2 regions of the Bradyrhizobium sp. P5_C12 genome follow, and region 2 is predicted to be linked to the other one. Evidence: riboswitches for the same ligand, from Rfam matches in the RefSeq annotation. Region 2 holds a riboswitch; the other holds the start of a gene.

Region 1 (10,515 bases), on a different contig from region 2:
CGGTCCCGGGCTGGCACGAACGCGCGGCCAATCGACCACGCCAAGCCGGGGACCACGCGATGCTGATCGTTCACCACCTCAACAATTCACGCTCGCAGCGCGTGCTGTGGCTGCTCGAGGAGCTGGGCGTGCCCTACGAGATCGTGCGCTATCAGCGCCAGCCCGACATGCGCGCGCCGAAGGAGCTGCGCGCCATCCATCCGCTCGGCAAGTCGCCCGTCATCACCGACAACGGCAACACCATCGCCGAGTCCGGCGCGATCATCGAATATCTCATCGCGACCTACGGCAATGGCCGGCTGATCCCGCCGCCGAACACGCCCGAGCGGCTGCGCTTCACCTACTGGCTGCACTATGCCGAAGGCTCGGCGATGCAGCCGCTGCTGCTGAAACTGCTGTTCACGCTGATGCCGAAGCGCGCGCCGGCGTTGCTGCGGCCGCTGGTGCGCAAGGTCTCGAACCAGGCGCTGACGGCGCTGGTCAATCCGCAGCTCAAGCAGCACATGGATTATTGGGAAGGCGAGCTGGGAAAGAGCGAATGGTTCGCCGGCAGCGACTTCACCGCCGCCGACATCCAGATGAGCTTTCCGCTCGAGGCCGCCCAGGCGCGCGGCGGGCTCGAGCAGGGTCACCCCAAGGCGATGGCGTTCCTCGAACGCATCCACGCGCGTCCGGCGTACAGCCGCGCTCTCGAAAAAGGCGGGCCGTATCAGGTGGGGCGGTAGGCTTCCTCACCGTCATTCCGGGGCACGCGAAGCGTGAACCCGGAATCTCGAGATTGTAGAGTGAGATCCCGGGTTCGATGCTTCGCATCGCCCCGGGATGACAGCCAAAGACTTAGTCCGCGTGCAGCACGCGGCCGCGCGTCTCCGGCAGCGCGAATGCGGCGATGAAGAACACCGTGTAGGCGACCACCGCGAACATCGCGATCGCATTGGCGAGCGTCGTCGTCGCCGACAGCGCGCCGACCAGGAACGGAAACAGCGCGCCGATGCCGCGGCCGAAATTGTAGCAAAAACCCTGGCCCGACCCGCGCAGCCGCGTCGGATAGAGCTCGGTCAGGAACGCGCCGATCCCCGAAAAATAGCCCGAGGCGAAGAAGCCGAGCGGGAAGCCAAGCACCCAGAGGATCTCATTGGTCAGCGGCAGCTGCGTGTAAAGCAGCACCACCGCGACGGCGCCGAGCGAGAAGGTCAGGAACAGATTGCGCCGTCCGATGCGGTCGGCAAGCCAGGCGCCGACGAGATAGCCGATGAAGGAGCCGATGATCAGCGTCGAGAGATAACCGGTCGAGCCGACGATCGAGAGATGCCGCTCCTTGGTCAGAAACTGCGGCACCCAGAACGTGATCGCGTAGTAGCCGCCCTGGCAGCCGGTCGCCATCAGCGACGCCAGGATCGTGGTCTTCAGGATCGGGCCCGAGAAGATCTCCCAGAGCGCCGGGCGATCGCCGCTCGCAGCCTGCTTGGCGCGGGCCGCAGCCGCGATCTCCGGCTCGGTGACGGAGCGGCGGATGTAGAATACCAGGAGCGCCGGCAGCGCGCCGATCACGAACATCCATCGCCACGCCGTCTCCGCCGGCATCAACGAGAACAGGATCGCCTGCGACAGCACCGCGAGACCCCAGCCGACCGCCCAGCCCGATTGCACCGAGCCGACCGCGCGCCCGCGATATTGCGGCCGGATCGCCTCGCCCATCAGCACCGCGCCGGCCGCCCATTCGCCGCCGAAGCCGAGGCCGAGCACCGCGCGCGCGATCAGGAGCTGTTCGAAATTCTGCACGACCGCGCAGACCAGCGAGAAGAACGAGAACCAGATGATGGTGATCTGGAGCGTCCTGACCCGGCCGATATGGTCGGAGAGATAGCCGCCGAGCCAGCCGCCGATGGCGGAGGCAAGCAGCGTCACGGTACCGGCTAGGCCCGCCGAGGCGGCGTCGACTTTCCACAATGCGATGATGGTGCCGATCACCAGCGGATAGATCATGAAGTCCATGCCATCGAGCGCCCAGCCCGCAGCGCAGGCCCAGAACGTCCGTCGCTCCGGCGCGTTCATGTCGCGATAGAAGGCGAGAAGGCTGGTGTCTTCGATCTCGGCGCGTTCGATGCGCCCGGTCGGATCGGTCGTGGTCATGTGCGTTTCCCCGGCAGTTTTTGGCTGGGCGGTGGTAGCACGCGCGGCGGCCGGCGCAAGCCGGCGCGAGCCTTCGCGCCATGCGGCAGACGAGTTACTGTCCCGCTGCTTCGGCGCCCCGGGTGCGCGGATCGGGCGCCCCGAGCGGACCGTTGGCGGTCACGAGAATCGAATTGGCGGAGGTTTGTCCCATCGGCTCGACGATCAGATGGTCCATTGCCTTGAGCTCGAACAGGACGGCATCGGGGAAGCCGCGCTCGACGCGCACCTCGTCCGGCAGCCATTGGTGATGCAGCCGCGGCGCGGCGACGGCGGCGGCAACGTCCATCCTGTAGTCGAGCACGTTGACGATCACCTGGAGCACGCTCGAGATGATGCGGCTGCCGCCGGGCGAGCCTGTGACCAGAACCGGCTTGCCGTCCTTCAGCACGATGGTCGGCGACATCGAGGACAGCGGTCGCTTGCCCGGTCCCGGCAGATTGGGCTCGAAGCCGACGAGCCCATAGGCGTTGGAAGCGCCGACCGCCGCGGTGAAATCGTCGAGCTCGTTGTTGAGCAGCACGCCGGTGCCGTCGGCGACGAGGCCGACGCCATAGCTGAAGTTCAGCGTATAGGTGTTGCTGACGGCATTGCCTCTGCCGTCGACCACGGAGAAGTGCGTGGTGTTGCTGCCCTCGCGCGGCGAGGTGGCGGCGGAGACGAGTTTGCTCGACGGTGTGGCACGGTCGGTGGAGATGCCGGCGCGCAGCTTGGCGGCGTAGTCCTTGGCGGTAAGGGTGTCGATCGGCGCGTTGACGAAGGCGGGGTCGCCGAGATAGCGCGCGCGGTCGGCATAGGCGCGTTTCATGGCTTCGATGAGGAGATGCAGCGAGGCCGGCGATCCCTGCTTCAGGTCGGCGAGTTGAAAGCCTTCGAGGATGTTGAGGGTTTCCACCAACACGACCCCGCCGGACGAAGGCAACGGCATCGAGACGATGTCGTAGCCGCGATAGGTGCCGCGCACCGGCGCACGTATCACCGCCTGGTAGGCTTTCAGATCGGCTGACGTCATGATGCCGCCGGCATCGGTCACGGCCTTGGCGAGCTTGTCCGCAACCGCGCCGTCGTAGAAACCGCGCGGGCCTTGCGCCGCGACGGCCGCCAGCGTTTCGGCAAGATCGCTCTGCACGAGCCGGTCGCCCTCGCCGAGCGGCGTGCCATCGGGCCGCGAGAAGATCTTGGCCGTGGACGGCCAGCGCGCGAGGCGCCGATGCCAGCCCGGCAAGGTGTCGGCCATGTCGTCGCTGACGATGAAGCCGTCGCGCGCGAGCGTGATCGCGGGCTCGAGCAGCTGCGCCAGCGTGAACTGGCCCGAGCCATATTTTTCCAAGGCCAGCGTGAGGCCCGCGACCGTGCCGGGCACGCCAACGCCGAGCGCGGAATCGCGCGACTTCGCGGCGTCGGGCTTGCCGTCAGGGCCCAGGAAGATTTGCGCCGTCGTCGCTGCCGGCGCCGTCTCGCGGTAGTCGATCGTGATGTCCTCGTTGCGGTCGGCAGAATGGATCACCATGAAACCGCCGCCGCCGATATTGCCGGCGCGCGGATAGGTCACGGCCATGGCAAAGCCGGTCGCGACCGCGGCATCGACGGCATTGCCGCCGCGCCGCAGGATATCGGCGCCGACCTGCGCGGATATCTTCTCCTGAGCCACCACCATGCCGTGCTCGGCGGCAACGGCTTGGACCGTGTCGAGCGCCGGTGGAACATACGCCCGGCGCGCATCCTGTGCGGTGGCGGGCCCGAGACCGAACGCCAAAGTGGCTATGAACGCGAAAAACGTCCGCCGTGTCGAGAATGACGACATCATCAAACTTCCGTCGTGGCCTCCGGCCAATTCACACGCGTCGCTATAATGCTATACGGTTTGCGCTAAGAGAGACAAAACTGTTTGTGATGGGACATCAATGATGACGACGATCGCCTCGGACGCGCGCCTGGCCGGCACGGAGCGGACCTATCCGCCGCGCGCCGCCGTCATCAGCTGGATCTTCTTTGACTGGGCCGCCCAGCCCTATTTCACGCTGATCACGACCTTCGTGTTCGCGCCCTATTTCGCGACCAGCATCGCGCCAGATCCCGCCACGGGGCAGTCGTTATGGGGATTTGCCGCGGCCGCAGCCGGCCTCGTCATCGCGCTGCTGTCGCCGGTGCTTGGCGCCATTGCCGACGCGTCGGGCCGGCGCAAGCCGTGGATCGCGACATTCGGCGCTATCCTGGTGCTCGGCTCCAGTGCGATGTGGATCGGCAAGCCCGGCGACCCCAGCATCATTCCGCCGCTGCTCACCGCCTTTGCGCTGGCGAGCGTCGGTGCGGAGTTCGCGACCGTCTTCAACAATGCAATGATGCCGACTCTGGTGCCGCCGGAGCGGATCGGGCGGCTCTCGGGCACCGGCTGGGCCACCGGCTATATCGGCGGCATCGTCAGCCTGATCATCGTGCTCGGCTTTCTCGCTGCAAATCCCGAGACCGGGCGTACGCTGCTCGGCTTCACGCCGCTGTTCGGGCTCGATCCCGCGACCCATCAGGGCGATCGTATCACCGGACCGCTGACGGGCTTGTGGTTCATCATCTTCGTGACGCCGATGTTCCTGTTCACGCCGGACTATCCGGCCAAACGCCCGGTGCGCGAGGCGTTGCGCGAAGGCTTGTCGGATCTGAAGCGATCGCTCGGTGAATTGCCGAAGCAGAAATCGCTCGCGGCGTTTCTGCTCGCCAACATGATCTACACCGACGGGCTGGTGTCGCTGTTCGCCTTCGGCGGCATCTATGCCGCCGGCACGTTCGGCTGGCACACGCTCCAGATCGGCACATTCGGCATCATGCTGGCGATCGCCGGCACGTTCGGTGCGTGGCTCGGCGGCAAGCTCGACGATTCCCTCGGGCCGAAGCGCGTGATCGCTGGCAGCCTGCTGATCCTGCTGCTGTCGGTGGCAGCCATCCTTCTGGTCGACAAGGACTCGATTTTCTTCATCAAGGTCACCCCTCCCGTACCGGGCGGTCCCTTATTCGCCGGCGCGGCCGAGCGGGCCTATCTCGTGCTGGGTTGCCTGATCGGTGCCGCCGGCGGCCCGCTCCAGGCCGCCTCGCGCACGCTGCTGATCCGTCTCGCGCCGAAGGACCGCATCGCGCAGTATTTTGGTCTGTTCGCGCTGACCGGAAAGGTGACCTCCTTCATCGGCCCACTGCTGATCGGCGTGATCACGGCCGTGACCGCGAGCCAGAAGGCCGGCATGGCCGTGCTGGTGGTGTTCTTCGTCGCGGGGCTGGGGCTGTTGATGCGGGTGCGCGATTAGCTTCGTAGCCCGGATGAAGCGAAGCGCAATCCGGGACCGCTATCGCCAAGCACACCGCTGTCGTCCCGGCCTGCGCCGGGACGACCCGCTGAGAGTTTAGTGCACCAAAAGCTTAATGCCGGAAGTGCCGCGTCCCCGTGAACACCATGGCGATGCCGTGCTCGTCGGCGGCCTTGATCACCTCGTCGTCGCGCATGGAGCCGCCGGGCTGCACCACGGCGGTGGCGCCGGCTTCGATGCAGGCGAGCATGCCGTCGGCGAACGGGAAGAACGCATCCGACGCCACCACCGAGCCCTTGGTCAGCGGCTCGGCGAGCTTCAGTTCATTGGCCGCATCCTGCGCCTTGCGCGCCGCGATCCGGGCTGAATCCACCCGGCTCATCTGGCCGGCGCCGATGCCGACGGTGGCGAGATCCTTGGCGTAGATGATGGTGTTGGACTTGACGTGTTTTGCGACCCGGAAGGCAAATTTCAGGTCGCGCATTTCCGCATCGCTGGGCGCACGCTTGGTCACGACCTTGAAAATCATGTCGTCGACCACGGCGTTGTCGCGGCTTTGCACGAGCAGGCCGCCCGCGACCGTCTTGGCGGTCAGGCCCGGCGCCCGCGGATCGGGCAGGCTGCCCGCGAGCAACAGACGAAGGTTCTTGCGGGCGCCGATGATCGCGATCGCCTCTTCGCTCGCATCGGGCGCGATGATCACCTCGGTGAAGATCTTTGTGATCTCGCGCGCGGTGTCGGCGTCGAGCGCGCGGTTCATTGCGATGATGCCGCCGAACGCCGAGGTGGAATCGCAGGCCAGCGCCTTGCGATAGGCGTCGACAAGGTTCGAGCCTTCAGCGACGCCGCAGGGATTGGCGTGCTTGACGATGACGCAGGCCGCGGTGCGCTTGGTGTCGAACTCGCCGATGCATTCATAGGCCGCGTCGGTGTCGTTGATGTTGTTGTAGGACAGCTCCTTGCCCTGCAACTGCCGCGCGGTCGAGACGCCCGGGCGCTTGTCGGGCGTCGCGTAGAACGCCGCGGTCTGGTGCGGGTTCTCGCCGTAGCGCAGCGACTGGATCAGCTTGCCGCCGAAGGCGCGGAAGTCCGGCGCGTCGATCTCGAGCTGGCGGTTGAACCAGTTCGAGATCGCGGCGTCATAGGCCGCGGTGCGCGCATAGGCCTTTGCCGCAAGCCGCCGGCGCAAGCCGAGCGTGGTCGCGCCCTTGTTGGCGGCGAGCGCGTCGAGCACGGCCTGATAATCCTGCGCCTCGACCACGACGGCGACGTCATCATGATTCTTCGCGGCGGCGCGGATCATCGCGGGGCCGCCGATGTCGATATTCTCGATGCAATCTTCGAAACCTGCGCCCTTCTCGACGGTTGCCTCGAACGGATAGAGGTTGACGACCAGCAGGTCGATCGGCGCGATGCCGTGCGCCTTCATCGCGTCCGCATGGTCCTTGTTGTCGCGGATCGCGAGCAGGCCGCCATGCACCTTCGGATGCAGCGTCTTGACGCGGCCATCCATCATCTCGGGAAAACCGGTCAGCTCGGAGACGTCTTTCACCTTGAGGCCGGCCGCGGCGATGGCCTTGGCGGTGCCGCCGGTCGAGACCAGCTCGACGCCTTGCGCGGCCAGCGCCTGGGCGAATTCGATCAGGCCGGTCTTGTCGGAAACGGAAAGCAGGGCGCGGGTGACGCGGCGGGGATGGTCAGTCATGAGCAAGATCCTCTGTCTTAAGGAGTGTCTATGCCCAGGCGCGCGGCGGATATGTCCCGCGCTTCCCGATGGTGCTCCATCCAAGGTCGCCAGTCGCGCGAGCGAGCGCTCGATAGCAGCTTTCGGCGCTTTTCTCAACGGCTAGATCGGGCTGAATCACGCGTGACTACAGCGGAAGTTCCGGCTCGCGCCGGGCGTTGCGGCGGGCGTTGGTGACGGAAGGCGAGGCGGTGGAGCGGACAAAGCTCCAGCGGATCGAGGGCGCCTGGCGGGCGTCCTGGCGGATCACGATCTGCGCGGTGCGGCGGGGCCCGTCATTGCCGGCCAGGAACACGCTGTCCTCGAGGTCGACCTTGTCGTCGAGCGCCTCGAAGGTCCAGACGTCGCGGTTGGGCAGCACCAGCATGACGCCGCGGGCATCCGACAGCCGGCTCGCCTTCACCGCCGGATGTAGATGGAAGCGCACCGCGAAATCGGCGTCGCCGCCCTTGAAACGTCCACCCTGCGGCGGCGACAGCGTGTCCTCGCCGTCGATCCGCGCGCCGTCATTGGCGATCATCAGCACGCGGCGGTGGATCGCACCGAACTTGGCCATGTAGCCGTCATGCGAGGTCGTGAGCAGCGTGCCGTTCTGCACGATCTCGCGGTAGCTCTCGACCTCGACCGGCCCGCTGATGACGGGTGCGCCATGCAGCAGCCGCTTCATCGCCGACATCTCCACGAACTGGCACGACGACGTGTCGTGATAGGTCAGCGTCGAATGCGCCGCCGTGCCGCGCGCGAACGGCCGCCAATTGTCGCGCCCCGTCGTCGGCATACCGCAATTGGTGACGATGCGGCTGATGCCGGAGGACAGTTCGAACGACAGGCAGCCGGCATGGGCGTCATGGCTCACGCCCGCCGGCGGCGGGGGGCCGGTGTCGATGATCAGCGTGGTCTGGCCGGCGTCGAGACGCTGGAAGCCGGTATGCGGCATGTTCGCCATCGGCGCGCCGTGGGTGTCGTCATAGGCGAGCAGCGTGGCGAGCAGGTCCGAGGGCGTCGCGCTCATGCCGTTGAACAGCGCGAAATTGCCGTCGCCGTGCCGGAAGAAGCGCAGCATCGGCATCATGCGATCGATCGCGTTGAGCAGTGCGGGTGGCGGCGCGATGTTGCGCGCGGCAAAGGTCTGCCGCAGCGGCAACAGGTCGATCAACAGCTCGATCAGCGCGCCCGGGTTGCGCGAGATGTGGCCGCCGTCGGGCAGGATCTGCCGCTGCAATTCATCCGAGAGTTTTTTCGAGGCGCTGCGGATGTGGCTGGCCTGGTTGGCGAGGCAGAGTGCCGTGTAGCACAGCGCGATCAGCACCTGGAGCTTCGGCACCCCGTCCGGGATGTTGAGCATGGTGTAGCGGAGGAAGCGGATCTCGCGCGCCAGCGCGCGCAGATAGCGGCGGTAGAATTTGTTGTCGGTGTCGTTGAGCACCAGCGGTGCCTGCGACAGCAGCGAGATGACGCGCCGCGCCAGCACATCGGCGCGCCGCGCGACGGGGCGGCGCTTGTTGGCGGGGTTGGCGATCCAGTCCTCGACCAGCGCGCGCGCATTCGCCCGCGTCAGCGCGGTGTCGGCGGCGCGCAAATGGCGCAGCCAGCCGAAGCCGAGCAGCGCGACTTCCCAATCCTCCGACGGCGGCTCGAGATCGAAGATCGAGCGGCCATGACAATTGACGATCTTGCCGGCGAAGACGAAACGGCCGGCATAGATCTCGGCGGCGCGGGTCGCGTCTGCCGTGCGCAGGTCATGCGGCGCGATGATCAGCCGGTCGGTGCGGCCCGGCCAGACCCGCGACAGGGCCACGGAGCCGCCGCTCGCGCGCGCGAGCATGTTCCGCGCGAAGCGGTTCATGACCAGCGTCGAGATTCGTCTGCGTTGAGCGACCGACACGCCTTGCCTTGTAAGGGGGAGAGGATTCCGACGAATCCTTTTAATCCCAAAATCGGACGCCTGACACCACCTTGAAAGGGGGCGAATCAGCGTCGTGACCGCAAAAACCGGTGCAAAATCAGGATTTAACGAGCCTGGCGGCGTAAAATCCGTCGAGCCCGCCAAGCTTTGGATCGGCGTTCGGCAGATGGCTGGGCAGGGTGCGCAGGTCGCCATCGGCGGTGATGATCTCGGAGAGCCCGGAGACCTCGGACGCTTCGATCGGCACGCGCCGCAGCGCAGGCTCCGCGGCCAGCAGCGCGGCGATGGCCTGCTCGCCCTCTTCGGGCTCCAGCGAACAGGTGCAGTAGACCAGTGTTCCGCCGGGCTTGAGCAGCGAGACGGATTTTCGCAGAAGGCGCTGCTGGAGCGTGGTCAAGGCCGCGACGTCGGACTCCTGCCGCAGCCATGCCACGTCGGGGTGACGGCGAATCGTGCCGGTCGAGGTGCAGGGCGCATCGATCAGGATACCGTCGAAGCCGTCCGCCGGGCCGGGCCATTCCACGGCGTCGGCGACGACCGTCTCGGCCTGGAGCGACAGCCGTGCCAGATTTTCGCGCAGCCGCGCCACCCGGGCGGGCGAGCGGTCGATCGCCGTGACATGCGCGCCGGCCTGCACCAGTTGGGCGGTCTTGCCGCCGGGGGCCGCGCAGAGATCGGCGATGGATTTGCCGGCGATGTCGCCGAACAGCCGGGCCGGCAGCGCGGCGGCCGCGTCCTGCACCCACCATTGTCCCTCGGCGAAGCCGGGCAGCATGGTCACCGCGCCGTGCAGAACCGTGCGCACCGATCCGGTCGGCAGCACCTCGCCATGCAGCCGGCTCGCCCATTGCTCGGCGTCCGACTTCACGGTCAGATCGAGCGAAGGGTCGTGGCCGAGCGCGAGCGCCATGTCCCGTGCGACGGTCTCGCCGTAATGCGCGCTCCAGCGCGCGAGCAACCAGGGCGGCAGGTCCAGCGACTGCGCGGCAACCTCCTCCACCAGCGCCTTGCCCTCGCGCGCGCAGCGGCGCAGCACGGCGTTGACGAGGCCGGCATAGCGCGCGGCGCGCCGGTCGGATTGCACGAGGCGAACGGAGAGATCGACTGCGGCGTGATCGGGCACGTCCATCCAGAGGATCTGTGCGGCGCCGATCAGAAGCGCGCTCTGCGCACGCGGTGCGTCGGATGGAATGCCCTTGTCGAGCAGGCGAGAGAGCACGTGGCCGAGCGTGCCGAGCCGGCGCAGGATGGTCGCCACCAAGCGCCGCATCAGCGCGCGGTCGCGGTCGGCCAGCGTCTTGAGTCCGGGATGAGCGCCGGCGCCGTCGAGCTGATCGTCGAGCGTACGGCGCTTGTGCAGCACACCGTCGACGATATCGGCGGCGATCCGCCGTGCCGCG
Region 2 (10,515 bases):
GGATGGTGAAGCCGGCCGGGTTGATGCTGTACTCGCTCTCGGAGAGCTGGTTGCCGTGCAAATCGACCTTGACGAGGCTCGACGCCGTGATCTCGTCGAACATCAGCCCGTAGGGGTTGATGAGGAAGTGATGGTCCGGTCCGGGCACGCGCGCGGAGATGTGGGTGTCGACCAGATCGTCCCAGCCGTACAGCGCGACCAGACGATAGCAGGCGGCGAGATTGACCCGTTGCTGCCACTCCGCCTCCGTCATGTTCGACGGCACTTCTTTCAGGCGCGCTTCCGCTGGCGACATGGCAAATCTCTCCGAACATCGTTGTTGCGGGGAGGGAGCCTAGTCTTGCCGCGGGCTGGCGGCAAGGCGCACAAAGCGCGGCAGTCAAGCGTAGCCCGCATGAGCGAGACGATATGCGGAGGGCGAGGTTCCGGATTTCAGAACCATCCGACGGTGGCCGGAGTGATGTTTCGTCTCCGCGGCCGCCCGATCGGATAACGATATTACGGCGCCGGGATCGACAGCAGGCTGGAAATGCTGCGGCCGCGGATGTCGTAGACGCGGGCGAACACCACGTCGTCGCGCTTGATCTCGACCATGACCGGCGCGGTGAGGCCCTTGCAGTAGAACTCGCCGAGCGTCATCGCGAAATCGGCCGCATTGGAATCCCAGCCGATGGTGAAGTCGGGCCCGAGCGCGACCTGGGCAGGTCGCTGCGGGCCGCACACCGCGACCTTCCATTTGCGGTTGCCCGGCGCCACTTCCTGCCGCTCGACGATCTGCTCGCGCAGTTCGTCCGAGGCCTGCTTCAGCGCAAGGCCCCAATAGTCCAGCATGAAGCGGTCGTCGGCGCCGCGCACGGTGCCGGCGATGTGGTTGAAATGCGTGTACTGATAGGGATGCAGCCGGATCATCTCGGCGAGCGACAGCGCCAGCCCGAAGCAGAAGGTGGCGAGCACGACGGGCTGCCAGGTGCGGTGGTTGGTGCGCAGGCGCTCCATGGCCCAGCCGAAGGCGACGCCACCGAGCACCGCCATCGGCGGGATCACGAAGACGAAATGGCGGATGCCGTTGTACAGCGCCGGCCGCTTCACCATCGCGATCGCGAGCGGCAGGGTCGCCGCCAGCGTCAGCATCAACAGGACGGTCTTGCGGCGGGCCGGAACCTCGCGGCGCGGCAGCATGGCGAAGGTGCTGACGACGGCGCCGCCCATCAGCACCAGCATCACCTCGGGCAGTTGCAGCGCGAACAGCGTCGGCAGATAGGACCAGGGCATGTCGGGCACGGACACGATCGCGCCGTCGAACATTTCCTTCCAGGGTTTTTCGAAGAAGTGCGAGAAGTAGGTCAGCGCCTCGAAGGGATTGCCGGGCTCCATGATCGACCACGGCCAGATCAGGCCCATCACGAGATAGCCGAACACGAGGCCGGGGAGCAGGATGTAGACGACATGGGCGAAGCGGCGGGCTGCCTCGCGGACGCCTTCGGTGCGCAGCTCCTCCAGGAACAACGGCATGAAGCCGATCATGGCGTAGACCAGCGCGAGGCCGCCGAGGACGCGGCAGCCGAGCGAGAGGCCGGCACCCAGGCCGACGATCAGGATCGTGCGCGGCGACGGCTGCGGATATTCTTCGGCCAGACGTACGAGGCCCAGCATCAGGATGATCATGGCCACCGCGAAGGGCGCGTCCTTCGGGTTCATGAACATGTGGCCGTAGAAGATCGGGCAGAGCGCGAGCAGCAGGAGTGAGGCAAGACCGGCAAGCGGTCCGCCAATGCGGCGGCCGAGCCGCCACGTCACCGCAAGCCCGATCACACCGACGATGGCGCCGAGCAGACGCCGCGTCTCGAACAGCTCGAGCGGAATGACCTTGTGCAGGAGGGCCGCGACCATGTCGAAGCCGCCGCCGTACATATAGAGGTTGGCGAAGGAGAGCGCCGCGGTGTCCTTGAAGCCGGAACCGAACATGCGCAGCAGCAGGTCGGCATATTCAGCGTGCGTGTAATCGTCCCAGCCGAGCCCGTAGTCGCGGAAGGTCAGGCCGGCGGTGACGGCGACCGCGGCCAGCACCAGCATGGCGAGATCGTCGCAAGTCCGTTCAACCGAGCGCCGGAGAGGCGTGTCGATCGCCGAAGTCGTGATGGATGTCATGGCTATTGGTGACCCGGAATCCCCTCTCGGCCCTGCCGGTGCGCGCGGGCCTCTACCCCGGACTCCCTATAGCGCAGTTCCATTACCAAGTAATTGGGCATTATGGCTAAATTCCTGATGCGACGCAGCAAATCCAGGCAACTCGAAGCCTGTTAAGAGTAACGAGCCGTAGCTGAAGGGAATGTGAATAAGTCTCTGATTTCCTTCCCTTTAGGAACGGCGTGGGCAATTGGTCGTTGGCGAGGAACGCAGGAAGACGGTATCTTGGCGTGACGGTGTCGCGCATGGGTGCGCGGCCGGGGGTGAGTTCGATGACCTTGGCATTGCTGATCGCTGGGATAGTCGCCGTTGTGGCGGGCCTCCTTGCGGTCTTATTCGGCTACACCGTCAGGGATTTCAGCCTCGGCAGTACCCTCATAATCGCCGGCACGATCGGCGTCTGCTCCGGAATGTTACTGGTCGGCCTCCACGTGGTGGTGCTGGAGCTGAGGGGCATTGCGCGCCGGCTGGCCGGTTCAACCGCTCCATCGGACGTTCGGGTCAGGCCGGTGCTGCCGGGTCTGGCGATGCCTGGCGCGGCCGCGCCCGACTTGGCGGTGCCTGCTCCTGCGGTGAAGGCCGAGCCGCCGGCTGCGCCAGCGTCCGCCGCGCCACCGCCGTGGCTGGGTGAGGCGGCCGCTCGCGAGCGCCCGCGGCTCGAGGAGCCGCCGGAAGCGCCTCCGCCGGCAGCGGAAGCCCCGCGCCGGCGCAACCTGCTGTTCGCCTCGACCTCCCGCAAGGAGCGCGAGCGTGCACAGGCGAAGGCCCCCGATGGCCCGCCGCCGCACGACGAGCCTGCCGCGCCGGACGTCCCGCCGGCGAGCTTCGATGATGCCTGGCCGAAGCCGGACCGTGCGCGGCCATCGGAGCCGCCGGCCGCGCCGCGGCGTCCGCCGCCGCGCACGCCGTCGACCTTCGAGACCGCCGCGCCTCAGCCTGAGCCTGAGCCGCCGCCGGCCGAGCAGCCGCAGGTCACCGTGCTCAAATCCGGTATCGTCGACGGCATGGCCTATTCGCTCTATTCCGACGGCTCGATCGAGGCGCAGATGCCGGAGGGCATGATGCGCTTCGCCTCGATCGACGAGCTGCGCGCCCACCTCGACCAGCGGTCCTGAGCGGCCCGCGGGTCAAGTAAATCGCCGTCTTCCCGTCACCCCGTCAGTAATCAGTCCATATTGGTCAGTCGTCACATTTCAGCCGAACGTATTGTTGACACGGAATACTTTGGCGTCGTCAATCCCGTGCGAGAGACGCAGGGCGGAGAAAGGTCGGGTCCATGTCGGATGCCGGGGCTAAGAATTTCATCGAGCTGACCGCGAACATCGTGTCGGCCTATCTCAGCAGCAATCCGACGCCGGCCGCCGAGATCCCGAACCTGATCAGCCAGGTGCACGGCGCATTGGTGCGGGTCTCGTCGGGCCGCAACGAGACGGCGCCGCTCGAGCCCGCGAAACCGGCGGTGTCGCTGAAGAAGTCGATCGCGCCGGACTATCTGGTGTGTCTGGAGGACGGCAAGCGCTTCAAGTCGCTGAAGCGCCATCTGCGCACCCAGTACAACATGACCCCGGAGCAATATCGCGAGAAATGGGGCCTGCCGGCCGACTATCCCATGGTCGCGCCGAACTATGCGGTGGCGCGCTCGCAACTGGCGAAGAAGATGGGGCTGGGACAGCAGCAGCGGAAGCGGAAGTAGAGCCGGGTCCCGGATTTCGTAGGGTGGGCAAAGGCGCGCAGCGCCGTGCCCACCAGCTTTCGTCGATCTCGCTCGGAATGGTGGGCACGCTCCGCTTTGCCCACCCTACGAAGCTCCTTACGAGGCGTCCGCGAGCGCCTCTTTCGCATCGGCCTTGATGCGGTTGACCATCGAGCGCAGCCCGTTGGAGCGCTGCGGCGTCAGATGGTCGCGAAAGCCGAACTCGTTGAACACGGCGATGGCGTCGGTCGCGAGAATCTCCTGCGGCGTACGGCCCGAATAGAGCGAGAGCACGATCGCGACCAGCCCGCGCACGATATGCGCGTCGCTGTCGCCAAGATATTTCAGGCGCGGTGCGCCGCCGCTGCGGTCGACGTGCTTGGCGAGCCAGACCTGGCTGACGCAGCCCTGCACCTTGTTGGCGGCGGAGTGCTCCGCCTCGGGCAGCGGTTCCAGGGTGCGGCCGAGCTCGATGACGTACCGGTAGCGGTCGTCCCACTCGTCCAGAAGCTCGAAATTGTCTCTGATTTCGTCGATCGTCGTCATGCTGGCCTGTGTTCCCGTTCAGGCCAATATAGGGATGCATGCGCGTGAAATCGATAGGGTTTGAGCCCTAATTCGCTGGGCTCGGCCCGCGCCATTCCAGCGCGAGGTCGTCCTGGGACAGGGTATCGCGCGGCATCTCGCTCGATGCGGCATCGCCTTCGCCGGCCAGCGCGATCGAACCGGTATGGTCGGGCGCCTTCTTGTCGTTCTTGTCGCTCTTGTCGATCTTGTCGTTGGTGATGTGCTCTTTCTTGTCGTTGATGATCTGGTAGATCTTCCGCGCTCCGTCCTGCGCGCGCTGGCCGATGATGGTCGCGGCCTGTCCGCCGACCTCGCAGGCCGCCGGCTGGCGCTTGCAGAACTGGGTCATGTCGGAGACGGCCGCGGTCGCAGCCTGCACCGCATCGGCAGCGCCGATCTGCGGCAACTTCTCCGATTCGGGTGTCTTGTCCCGCGGCAGGAGCACCAGCACCAGCCCGAGCCAGAATGTGATGCGGAGCAGAAAGCGCATCTTGCGACCTGTGTGTTAGATCCCGCCACGGCGATGCCCGCGAGGCGTCCGACCTAGCAACTCTGGATAAATCGCAAGTGATTGCCTTGAGCTTAATTCGCGGAAAATTTGCGCGAAATTGTTTGCTGCTGACGGCCTGGTAAATTTTCGATTGACGCGCGCGCCCGTGATCTTCCGGCTTGCAAAATCCACCAATTCGAAACCATGAGGCCGGCCGCGAAACCCTGTGTTCACCATCCCCGCGGAAGACGTCGCAAAATCGTCTAAAAATCTCCGCGATGACACGGTGTGCGGCGGCAGGCGGGGCCGCCTTAGCACTCGTTTAAGGTCGCTCTGACACGGTGGCTCAACGATAAGGAGGCGTTCCGGCGCGTCTTCTCGACGATTGAGCCGAAGCGCGAGACCCGTGACAGTTTTGAGTATCATCCGCGATTGTCTCGATGCGCTGCTGCATCCCTCCGCGCGTTACGATGCGCTGACGCGGGCGCGCCATCGTGCCTTCATGGCGCCGAGGCTGCTGGGCAGCCTGGCCGCCTTCGCTGCATTTCCCGTCTATCTCGCCATGCGCGGCGCGCCGAGCGCGATCGAGGTCGCCGCCTTCGCGTGGCTGATCGCGCCAATTCTGCTGTCCTGGTTCCTGTCGCGCACCGGCCGCTACGAAGGCGCTCACGTGCTGTCGTCGCTGGCGCTCGCCGGCCTGATCATGTCGATCGCGGCCACGACCGGCGGCATCGAATCATTTGCCGCGATCTGGCTGGTGGTGGTTCCCCTCGAAGCCGCGCTGTCGGCCTCGCGCCGCGTCGCGGCCTTCGCCTCGCTGCTGGCGCTGTCCTGCGCGGGGATCCTGATTCTCGTCAGTCAGTTCGGCTGGCTGCCGCCCGCAGATGCGAGCGCCGCGGAACGCGGCGTGCTGATGGCGTTTGGCGTCGCCTCGGCAACGCTCTACGCCGCGGGTCTCGCCTTCGGCGCGGAATCGCTCGCGCGCACCAGCGTCGCGCTGCTGTCGCGCGAGGAGGACCGCTACCGCCTGCTGGCGCGCAACATGAGCGACGTCATTTCACGGCATCAGCGCAACGGCGCGGTGCAATTCATCTCGCCCGCGGTCGAGGCCTTGCTCGGCATGCCCGTTGCGCGGCTGCTCGGCCACGGCCTGTTCGACCGCGTCCATGTCGCCGATCGCCCGGCCTATCTCACGGCGCTCTCGGATGCCGCGCGCGGCGACGTCCGCAGCGTCGAGTTCCGGCTGCGGCGGGAGAGGGCCGGCCTCGAGCGCGGCCAAGCCGATATTCACGTCGACTTCATCTGGGTCGAGATGCGCTGCCGGCCGCTCGAGCTGGATCCGGGTCGCAAGAATCCTGACCGCAATCTTGACCGCCAGAATCTTGACCGTCACGATCTTGACCGTCCTGTCGCGCGCGAGGTCGACGTCGTCGCCGTGATGCGCGACGTCACCGATCGCAAGCTTGGGGAGCAGGCGCTGGATCAGGCGCGCAGCGCCGCGGAAGCGGCCGACGCCGCCAAGACCCGGTTCCTCGCCACCATGAGCCACGAGCTGCGCACGCCGCTCAACGCCATCATCGGCTTCTCCGAGATGATCGCACAGGAGCAGACGCTGATGCTGGGCGCGGCCCAGCGCAAGGAATACGCCCAGCTCATCAACGATTCCGGCCAGCATCTGCTGTCGGTGGTCAACGGCATCCTCGACATGTCCAAGATGGAATCGGGCAATTTCGAGATTGCGTCGGAGCCGTTCGCGCCCCGCTCATCGCTCTTGCACTGCTGCAACCTGCTTGCGCTGAAGGCGCGGGAGAACGGCATCGATCTGGTCACCGATGCGCCGCAGGATTTGCCGGTGATGACCGGCGATCCGCGCGCCTTCAAGCAGATCGTGCTCAATCTCGTCGCCAACGCCATCAAGTTCACCGAGCGCGGCGGTCAAGTCTCCGTTGCCGCCGTGGCGTCGGGATCGCAGCTCACGCTGCACGTCAGCGACACCGGCGTCGGCATCGCGCCCGACGATCTCAAGCGCATCGGCGCGCCGTTCTTCCAGGCCGGCAAGACCTATCAGCGTCGTCACGAAGGCACCGGCCTCGGACTTTCGATCGTGAAGAGCCTGGTGGCATTGCATCTCGGTGAATTGACGGTACAAAGCAGGCTCGGCGAGGGCACCGCCGTCACCGTCAAGCTGCCGCTCGTCTACACGCCGCCGCAGGCCAAGACGCTCGATAAAAAGGCGCCCGAGAGCAATATCGCGACGCTGACGCCGGTGCTGCGCCAGGACACTCAGGATCAACTTCAAGGTCAACCTCAGGACCAACCTGCTTTGGTGAAGAAAAGTGCCTAGAAAGTCTGCAAAGAACGACGCTGCTCCGCGCCGCCGTGGCGCCAAGGCCGCGGTCGTGGACATCGAGACCGAACGCAATCTGGCGATGCGCGTTCTGCTTTACAGTCCCAAGGACACGCTGGCCGGGCTGGTCGCGGTCGCCGCCATCGGTGCCATCGTCGCCAATGCGCTGTTCCTCCAGACCGGCCGGCATCCGGCGCCGATGTTCGGCACCGTGATCAATCTTCCGATGCCGTCGTCCGTTCCGCAGGCCAATCCCTTGCCGCGCGCGCGCCCCGTCGGTGCCGATACGTCGCCGCTCGAGCCGAAGGCGACCGAGTTCCGCGTCGAGCCCAAGCCTGCCGAGAGAGCGGCCGAGAAGCCGCCCGAGAAGCCCGTCGAGGCCACCGCGTCGACGTCGCGCGCGGGCGATCCCATGACCAATTTGGTCAAGGCCACGACGTCGCCCTCCGTTGCCGTCGCGCGTCCGCCGGCGCCGATTCCGGTGCCGCAGAGCCCGGCCGCGCGGCGCATCGCCGGCGTGCAGCGCGCGCTGTCCGAATATGGCTATGGCCAGCTGAAGGTCACGGGCACGATGAGCGGCGAGACCCAGTCCGCGATCCAGAAGTTCGAGCGCGAGCACAAGATGCAGGTCACCGGCCAGGTGTCCGATCGCCTGCTGCGCGAGCTCGGCGCCGCGATCGGCCATCCCGTCGAATAATCGCTGGGCTTGCGCCAAGGCTGGTGCTCGAAGGCTGGTGCTGATTGCGGCACTGGCCTATCGTGCGATTCATGCGGTTGAAATCAAACATATGGGTCGCGGCTTACTTGCGCCGGTGCCAGACCGAGGGCGTGTTCGGCGCGGTGCGCCGTCGCGGCGCCGAGGAGGCAGGTGCGGTGTTCGTGAAAGTCGCCCTCCTCGACGGCAATGCGATGCTGTATGTGCCGGCGCCGCAGACCGTCTATGACGACGGCCGGCCGGTCGATCGCTTCTTCGTGCCGGCCGCGCTGCAACCGATGCCGGAGCCTGCGGTCGAGGAGCGCCTGACCAAGGAAATTCGCTTCGATCCCGATGCCTGGATCGTCGAGACCGAGGACCGCGCGGGCCGGCATTTTCTCGAACTGGCGAAGACCTGACCAGGGGGTGGCTCGTTGCGGAAGTTTCTTGAGAATTCGCTTCCGCCGGCACCATTCGCTTTGGTTTAGACATCCATTCGGGGCGCTCTTTCTCAGGCTTATCCGCAAGGGGCCGCACGACCTGGTAGTTGCGGAAGGTCCGCAGGTTGGCTAAGTTCTACTTTACGAAGAGTCTCCGTGCTCATTCGTCCTATCGCGCGACTGGCGAGCTAACGTGGAATCGACCACGGTGAAGCGCGAAGGGTTCCAACGCCGATCGCCTGGGCAACCAAACTGCTGGAAAACAGCGTGTTGAGGAGCCCGAGCATGCCGTCATTTCGCAATGAGCTGTCCGCCAACGATCAAGAGATCGCCGCCGCCCTTGTGGGGGAGGAGCGCCGTCAACAGGACGGCGTCGAACTGATTCCGTCCGAGAATTACACCTACCCGGAGGTGCTTGAACTGCTCGGATCTGTCTTCACCAATAAATATTCCGAGGGATATCCGGGACGCAGATACTACGGCGGCCAGCAGTATACGGACGAAATTGAGAACCTCGCGCGCCGGCGGGCCTGCTCGCTTTTTCGTGCCGAGCACGCCAACGTTCAGCCTCTTTCCGGATCACCGATGAACCAGGCCGTCTATCTCGGCCTATTAAATCCCGGCGACACCATTCTCGCGATGGACCTGTCCCACGGCGGTCATCTCACCCACGGCGCGCCGGTGTCCCACATGGGGCGCTTGTTCAACTTCATTCGCTACAAGACCGCCCCGTCAAGCGGCGGCGCGATAGACTTCAACGAATTGCGCGCGATTGCGCGTGAAGCGCGTCCGAAGATGGTGTTGTGCGGCTACAGCTCCTATCCGCGCGACCTGGACTATGCGGCATTCAAGAGTATTGCCGATGAAGTTGGCGCGCTCACGATGGCTGACGTGAGCCACTATGGCGGATTGGTTGCCGCCAATGTCATGCGCAATCCGCTTGATGCCGGCTTCGACGTCATGACGACGACATCTCACAAGACACTGCGCGGCCCCCGTGGGGGGATCATCCTGTGCCGGAAGGAAAATGCCGGTCGGATCGATGCTTCCGTCTTTCCCGGTTTACAGGGCGGACCTCACATGAACGTGGTGGCCGGGATCGCCGTGACGCTCAAGCAGGCGGCGACCGCGGATTTCCAGGTTTACGCGCGGCAGGTCTTGCGCAACGCGAAGGTTCTTGCCGGTGCGCTGATGGAGCGAGGGATGAAGCTGGTCACGGACGGGACGGACAATCACATGATGGTCGTCGATACGGTGGCATCCGTCGGACTGGACGGGCGAGCAGCCGAGGACGTGCTCGATGCCATAGCCATCACCACCAACAAGCAAGTTATTCCGGACGATCCGCGCCCGCCGCTGAGGCCGAGCGGTATTCGCCTTGGGACACCGGCGGCGACCACGCGTGGCATGGGAGAATCCGAAATGCGTCGTATCGGCGAGCTCATTGCGGCGGCTCTGCAGGCGAACGGAGACGATATGGTCGTCGCGCGCCTCAGGTCAGAGTGCGTCGAGATGTGCCGGGCTTTTCCTGTTCCAGGCGTGGTGCCTGGCTCCGGGCCGAACTGATCGGCTGCACGCCAGCAACCGCAACTTCAGTCCGCGTCCTAGCGGTCCGATCCGTCGGTGCCCGTCCGCACCGCAGGCGCGGAGCCGGGCTGCACGCCTGGCCGCGTCTGGCTTGCACTGGAACGCGCGCGCTGACGTTCGCTGTCATGCAGCGTCGGCTGGTACTTCGCGCGTGTGACGGCGAGCGTCGAGCCGCGCCAGGCCGCCAGCATCACCAGTGCGGAGCGGTCGGCGAGGCGGTCATAGAGCCGCGACAGCCGGTAGACCGCGTCCACGGACGTGCCGATCTCCGGCTTGAAGAACAACAGGATGCGCTGGAAGTTCGGACTCGGCATGTCGAGCGCGCGCGCGGCAACCGCCAGCGCTTCGCCGCCGGGATCGTCGACGATCTCGGCTGCGACGCGCGAGGACAGGATCAGGCTGTCGCCGAGCTCGAAGGTGAAATTCTCGGCGTCGCCCGCGATCGCCGCCATCTCCAGGATCTGGATCGCGCGCTTGGCGCGCACGGTCGGAATCCGCGGCGCGGCCTTC

Evidence for each region. A riboswitch is a leader RNA that binds a small molecule or an ion and turns the genes downstream of it on or off. The one in region 2 is predicted to bind ZMP and ZTP.
Region 1: it holds a riboswitch for ZMP and ZTP, as region 2 does, so the genes downstream of both, purH (bifunctional phosphoribosylaminoimidazolecarboxamide formyltransferase/IMP cyclohydrolase) here and ACXJMY_RS09685 (serine hydroxymethyltransferase) in region 2, are expected to answer to the same signal.

The regions. Positions count from the first base shown of each region.
Region 1 covers NZ_JBFULU010000025.1:83,090-93,604, forward strand. Annotated here, with positions in the region: gene ACXJMY_RS22395 (glutathione S-transferase family protein) at 60-725, shown strand; gene ACXJMY_RS22400 (MFS transporter) at 838-2,133, opposite strand; gene ggt (gamma-glutamyltransferase) at 2,228-3,979, opposite strand; gene ACXJMY_RS22410 (MFS transporter) at 4,080-5,465, shown strand; gene purH (bifunctional phosphoribosylaminoimidazolecarboxamide formyltransferase/IMP cyclohydrolase) at 5,578-7,170, opposite strand; ZMP/ZTP riboswitch at 7,196-7,277, opposite strand; gene ACXJMY_RS22420 (heparinase II/III family protein) at 7,337-9,055, opposite strand; gene ACXJMY_RS22425 (RsmB/NOP family class I SAM-dependent RNA methyltransferase) at 9,213-10,515, opposite strand, start outside.
Region 2 covers NZ_JBFULU010000008.1:11,924-22,438, reverse strand. Annotated here, with positions in the region: gene ACXJMY_RS09730 (class II aldolase/adducin family protein) at 1-295, opposite strand, end outside; gene ACXJMY_RS09725 (glycosyltransferase family 39 protein) at 499-2,148, opposite strand; gene ACXJMY_RS09720 (DUF308 domain-containing protein) at 2,460-3,302, shown strand; gene ACXJMY_RS09715 (MucR family transcriptional regulator) at 3,464-3,880, shown strand; gene ACXJMY_RS09710 (SufE family protein) at 3,998-4,426, opposite strand; gene ACXJMY_RS09705 (DUF5330 domain-containing protein) at 4,494-4,937, opposite strand; gene ACXJMY_RS09700 (PAS domain-containing sensor histidine kinase) at 5,344-7,281, shown strand; gene ACXJMY_RS09695 (peptidoglycan-binding protein) at 7,274-7,981, shown strand; gene ACXJMY_RS09690 (DUF1491 family protein) at 8,053-8,397, shown strand; ZMP/ZTP riboswitch at 8,585-8,670, shown strand; gene ACXJMY_RS09685 (serine hydroxymethyltransferase) at 8,704-9,984, shown strand; gene ACXJMY_RS09680 (DUF2336 domain-containing protein) at 10,023-10,515, opposite strand, start outside.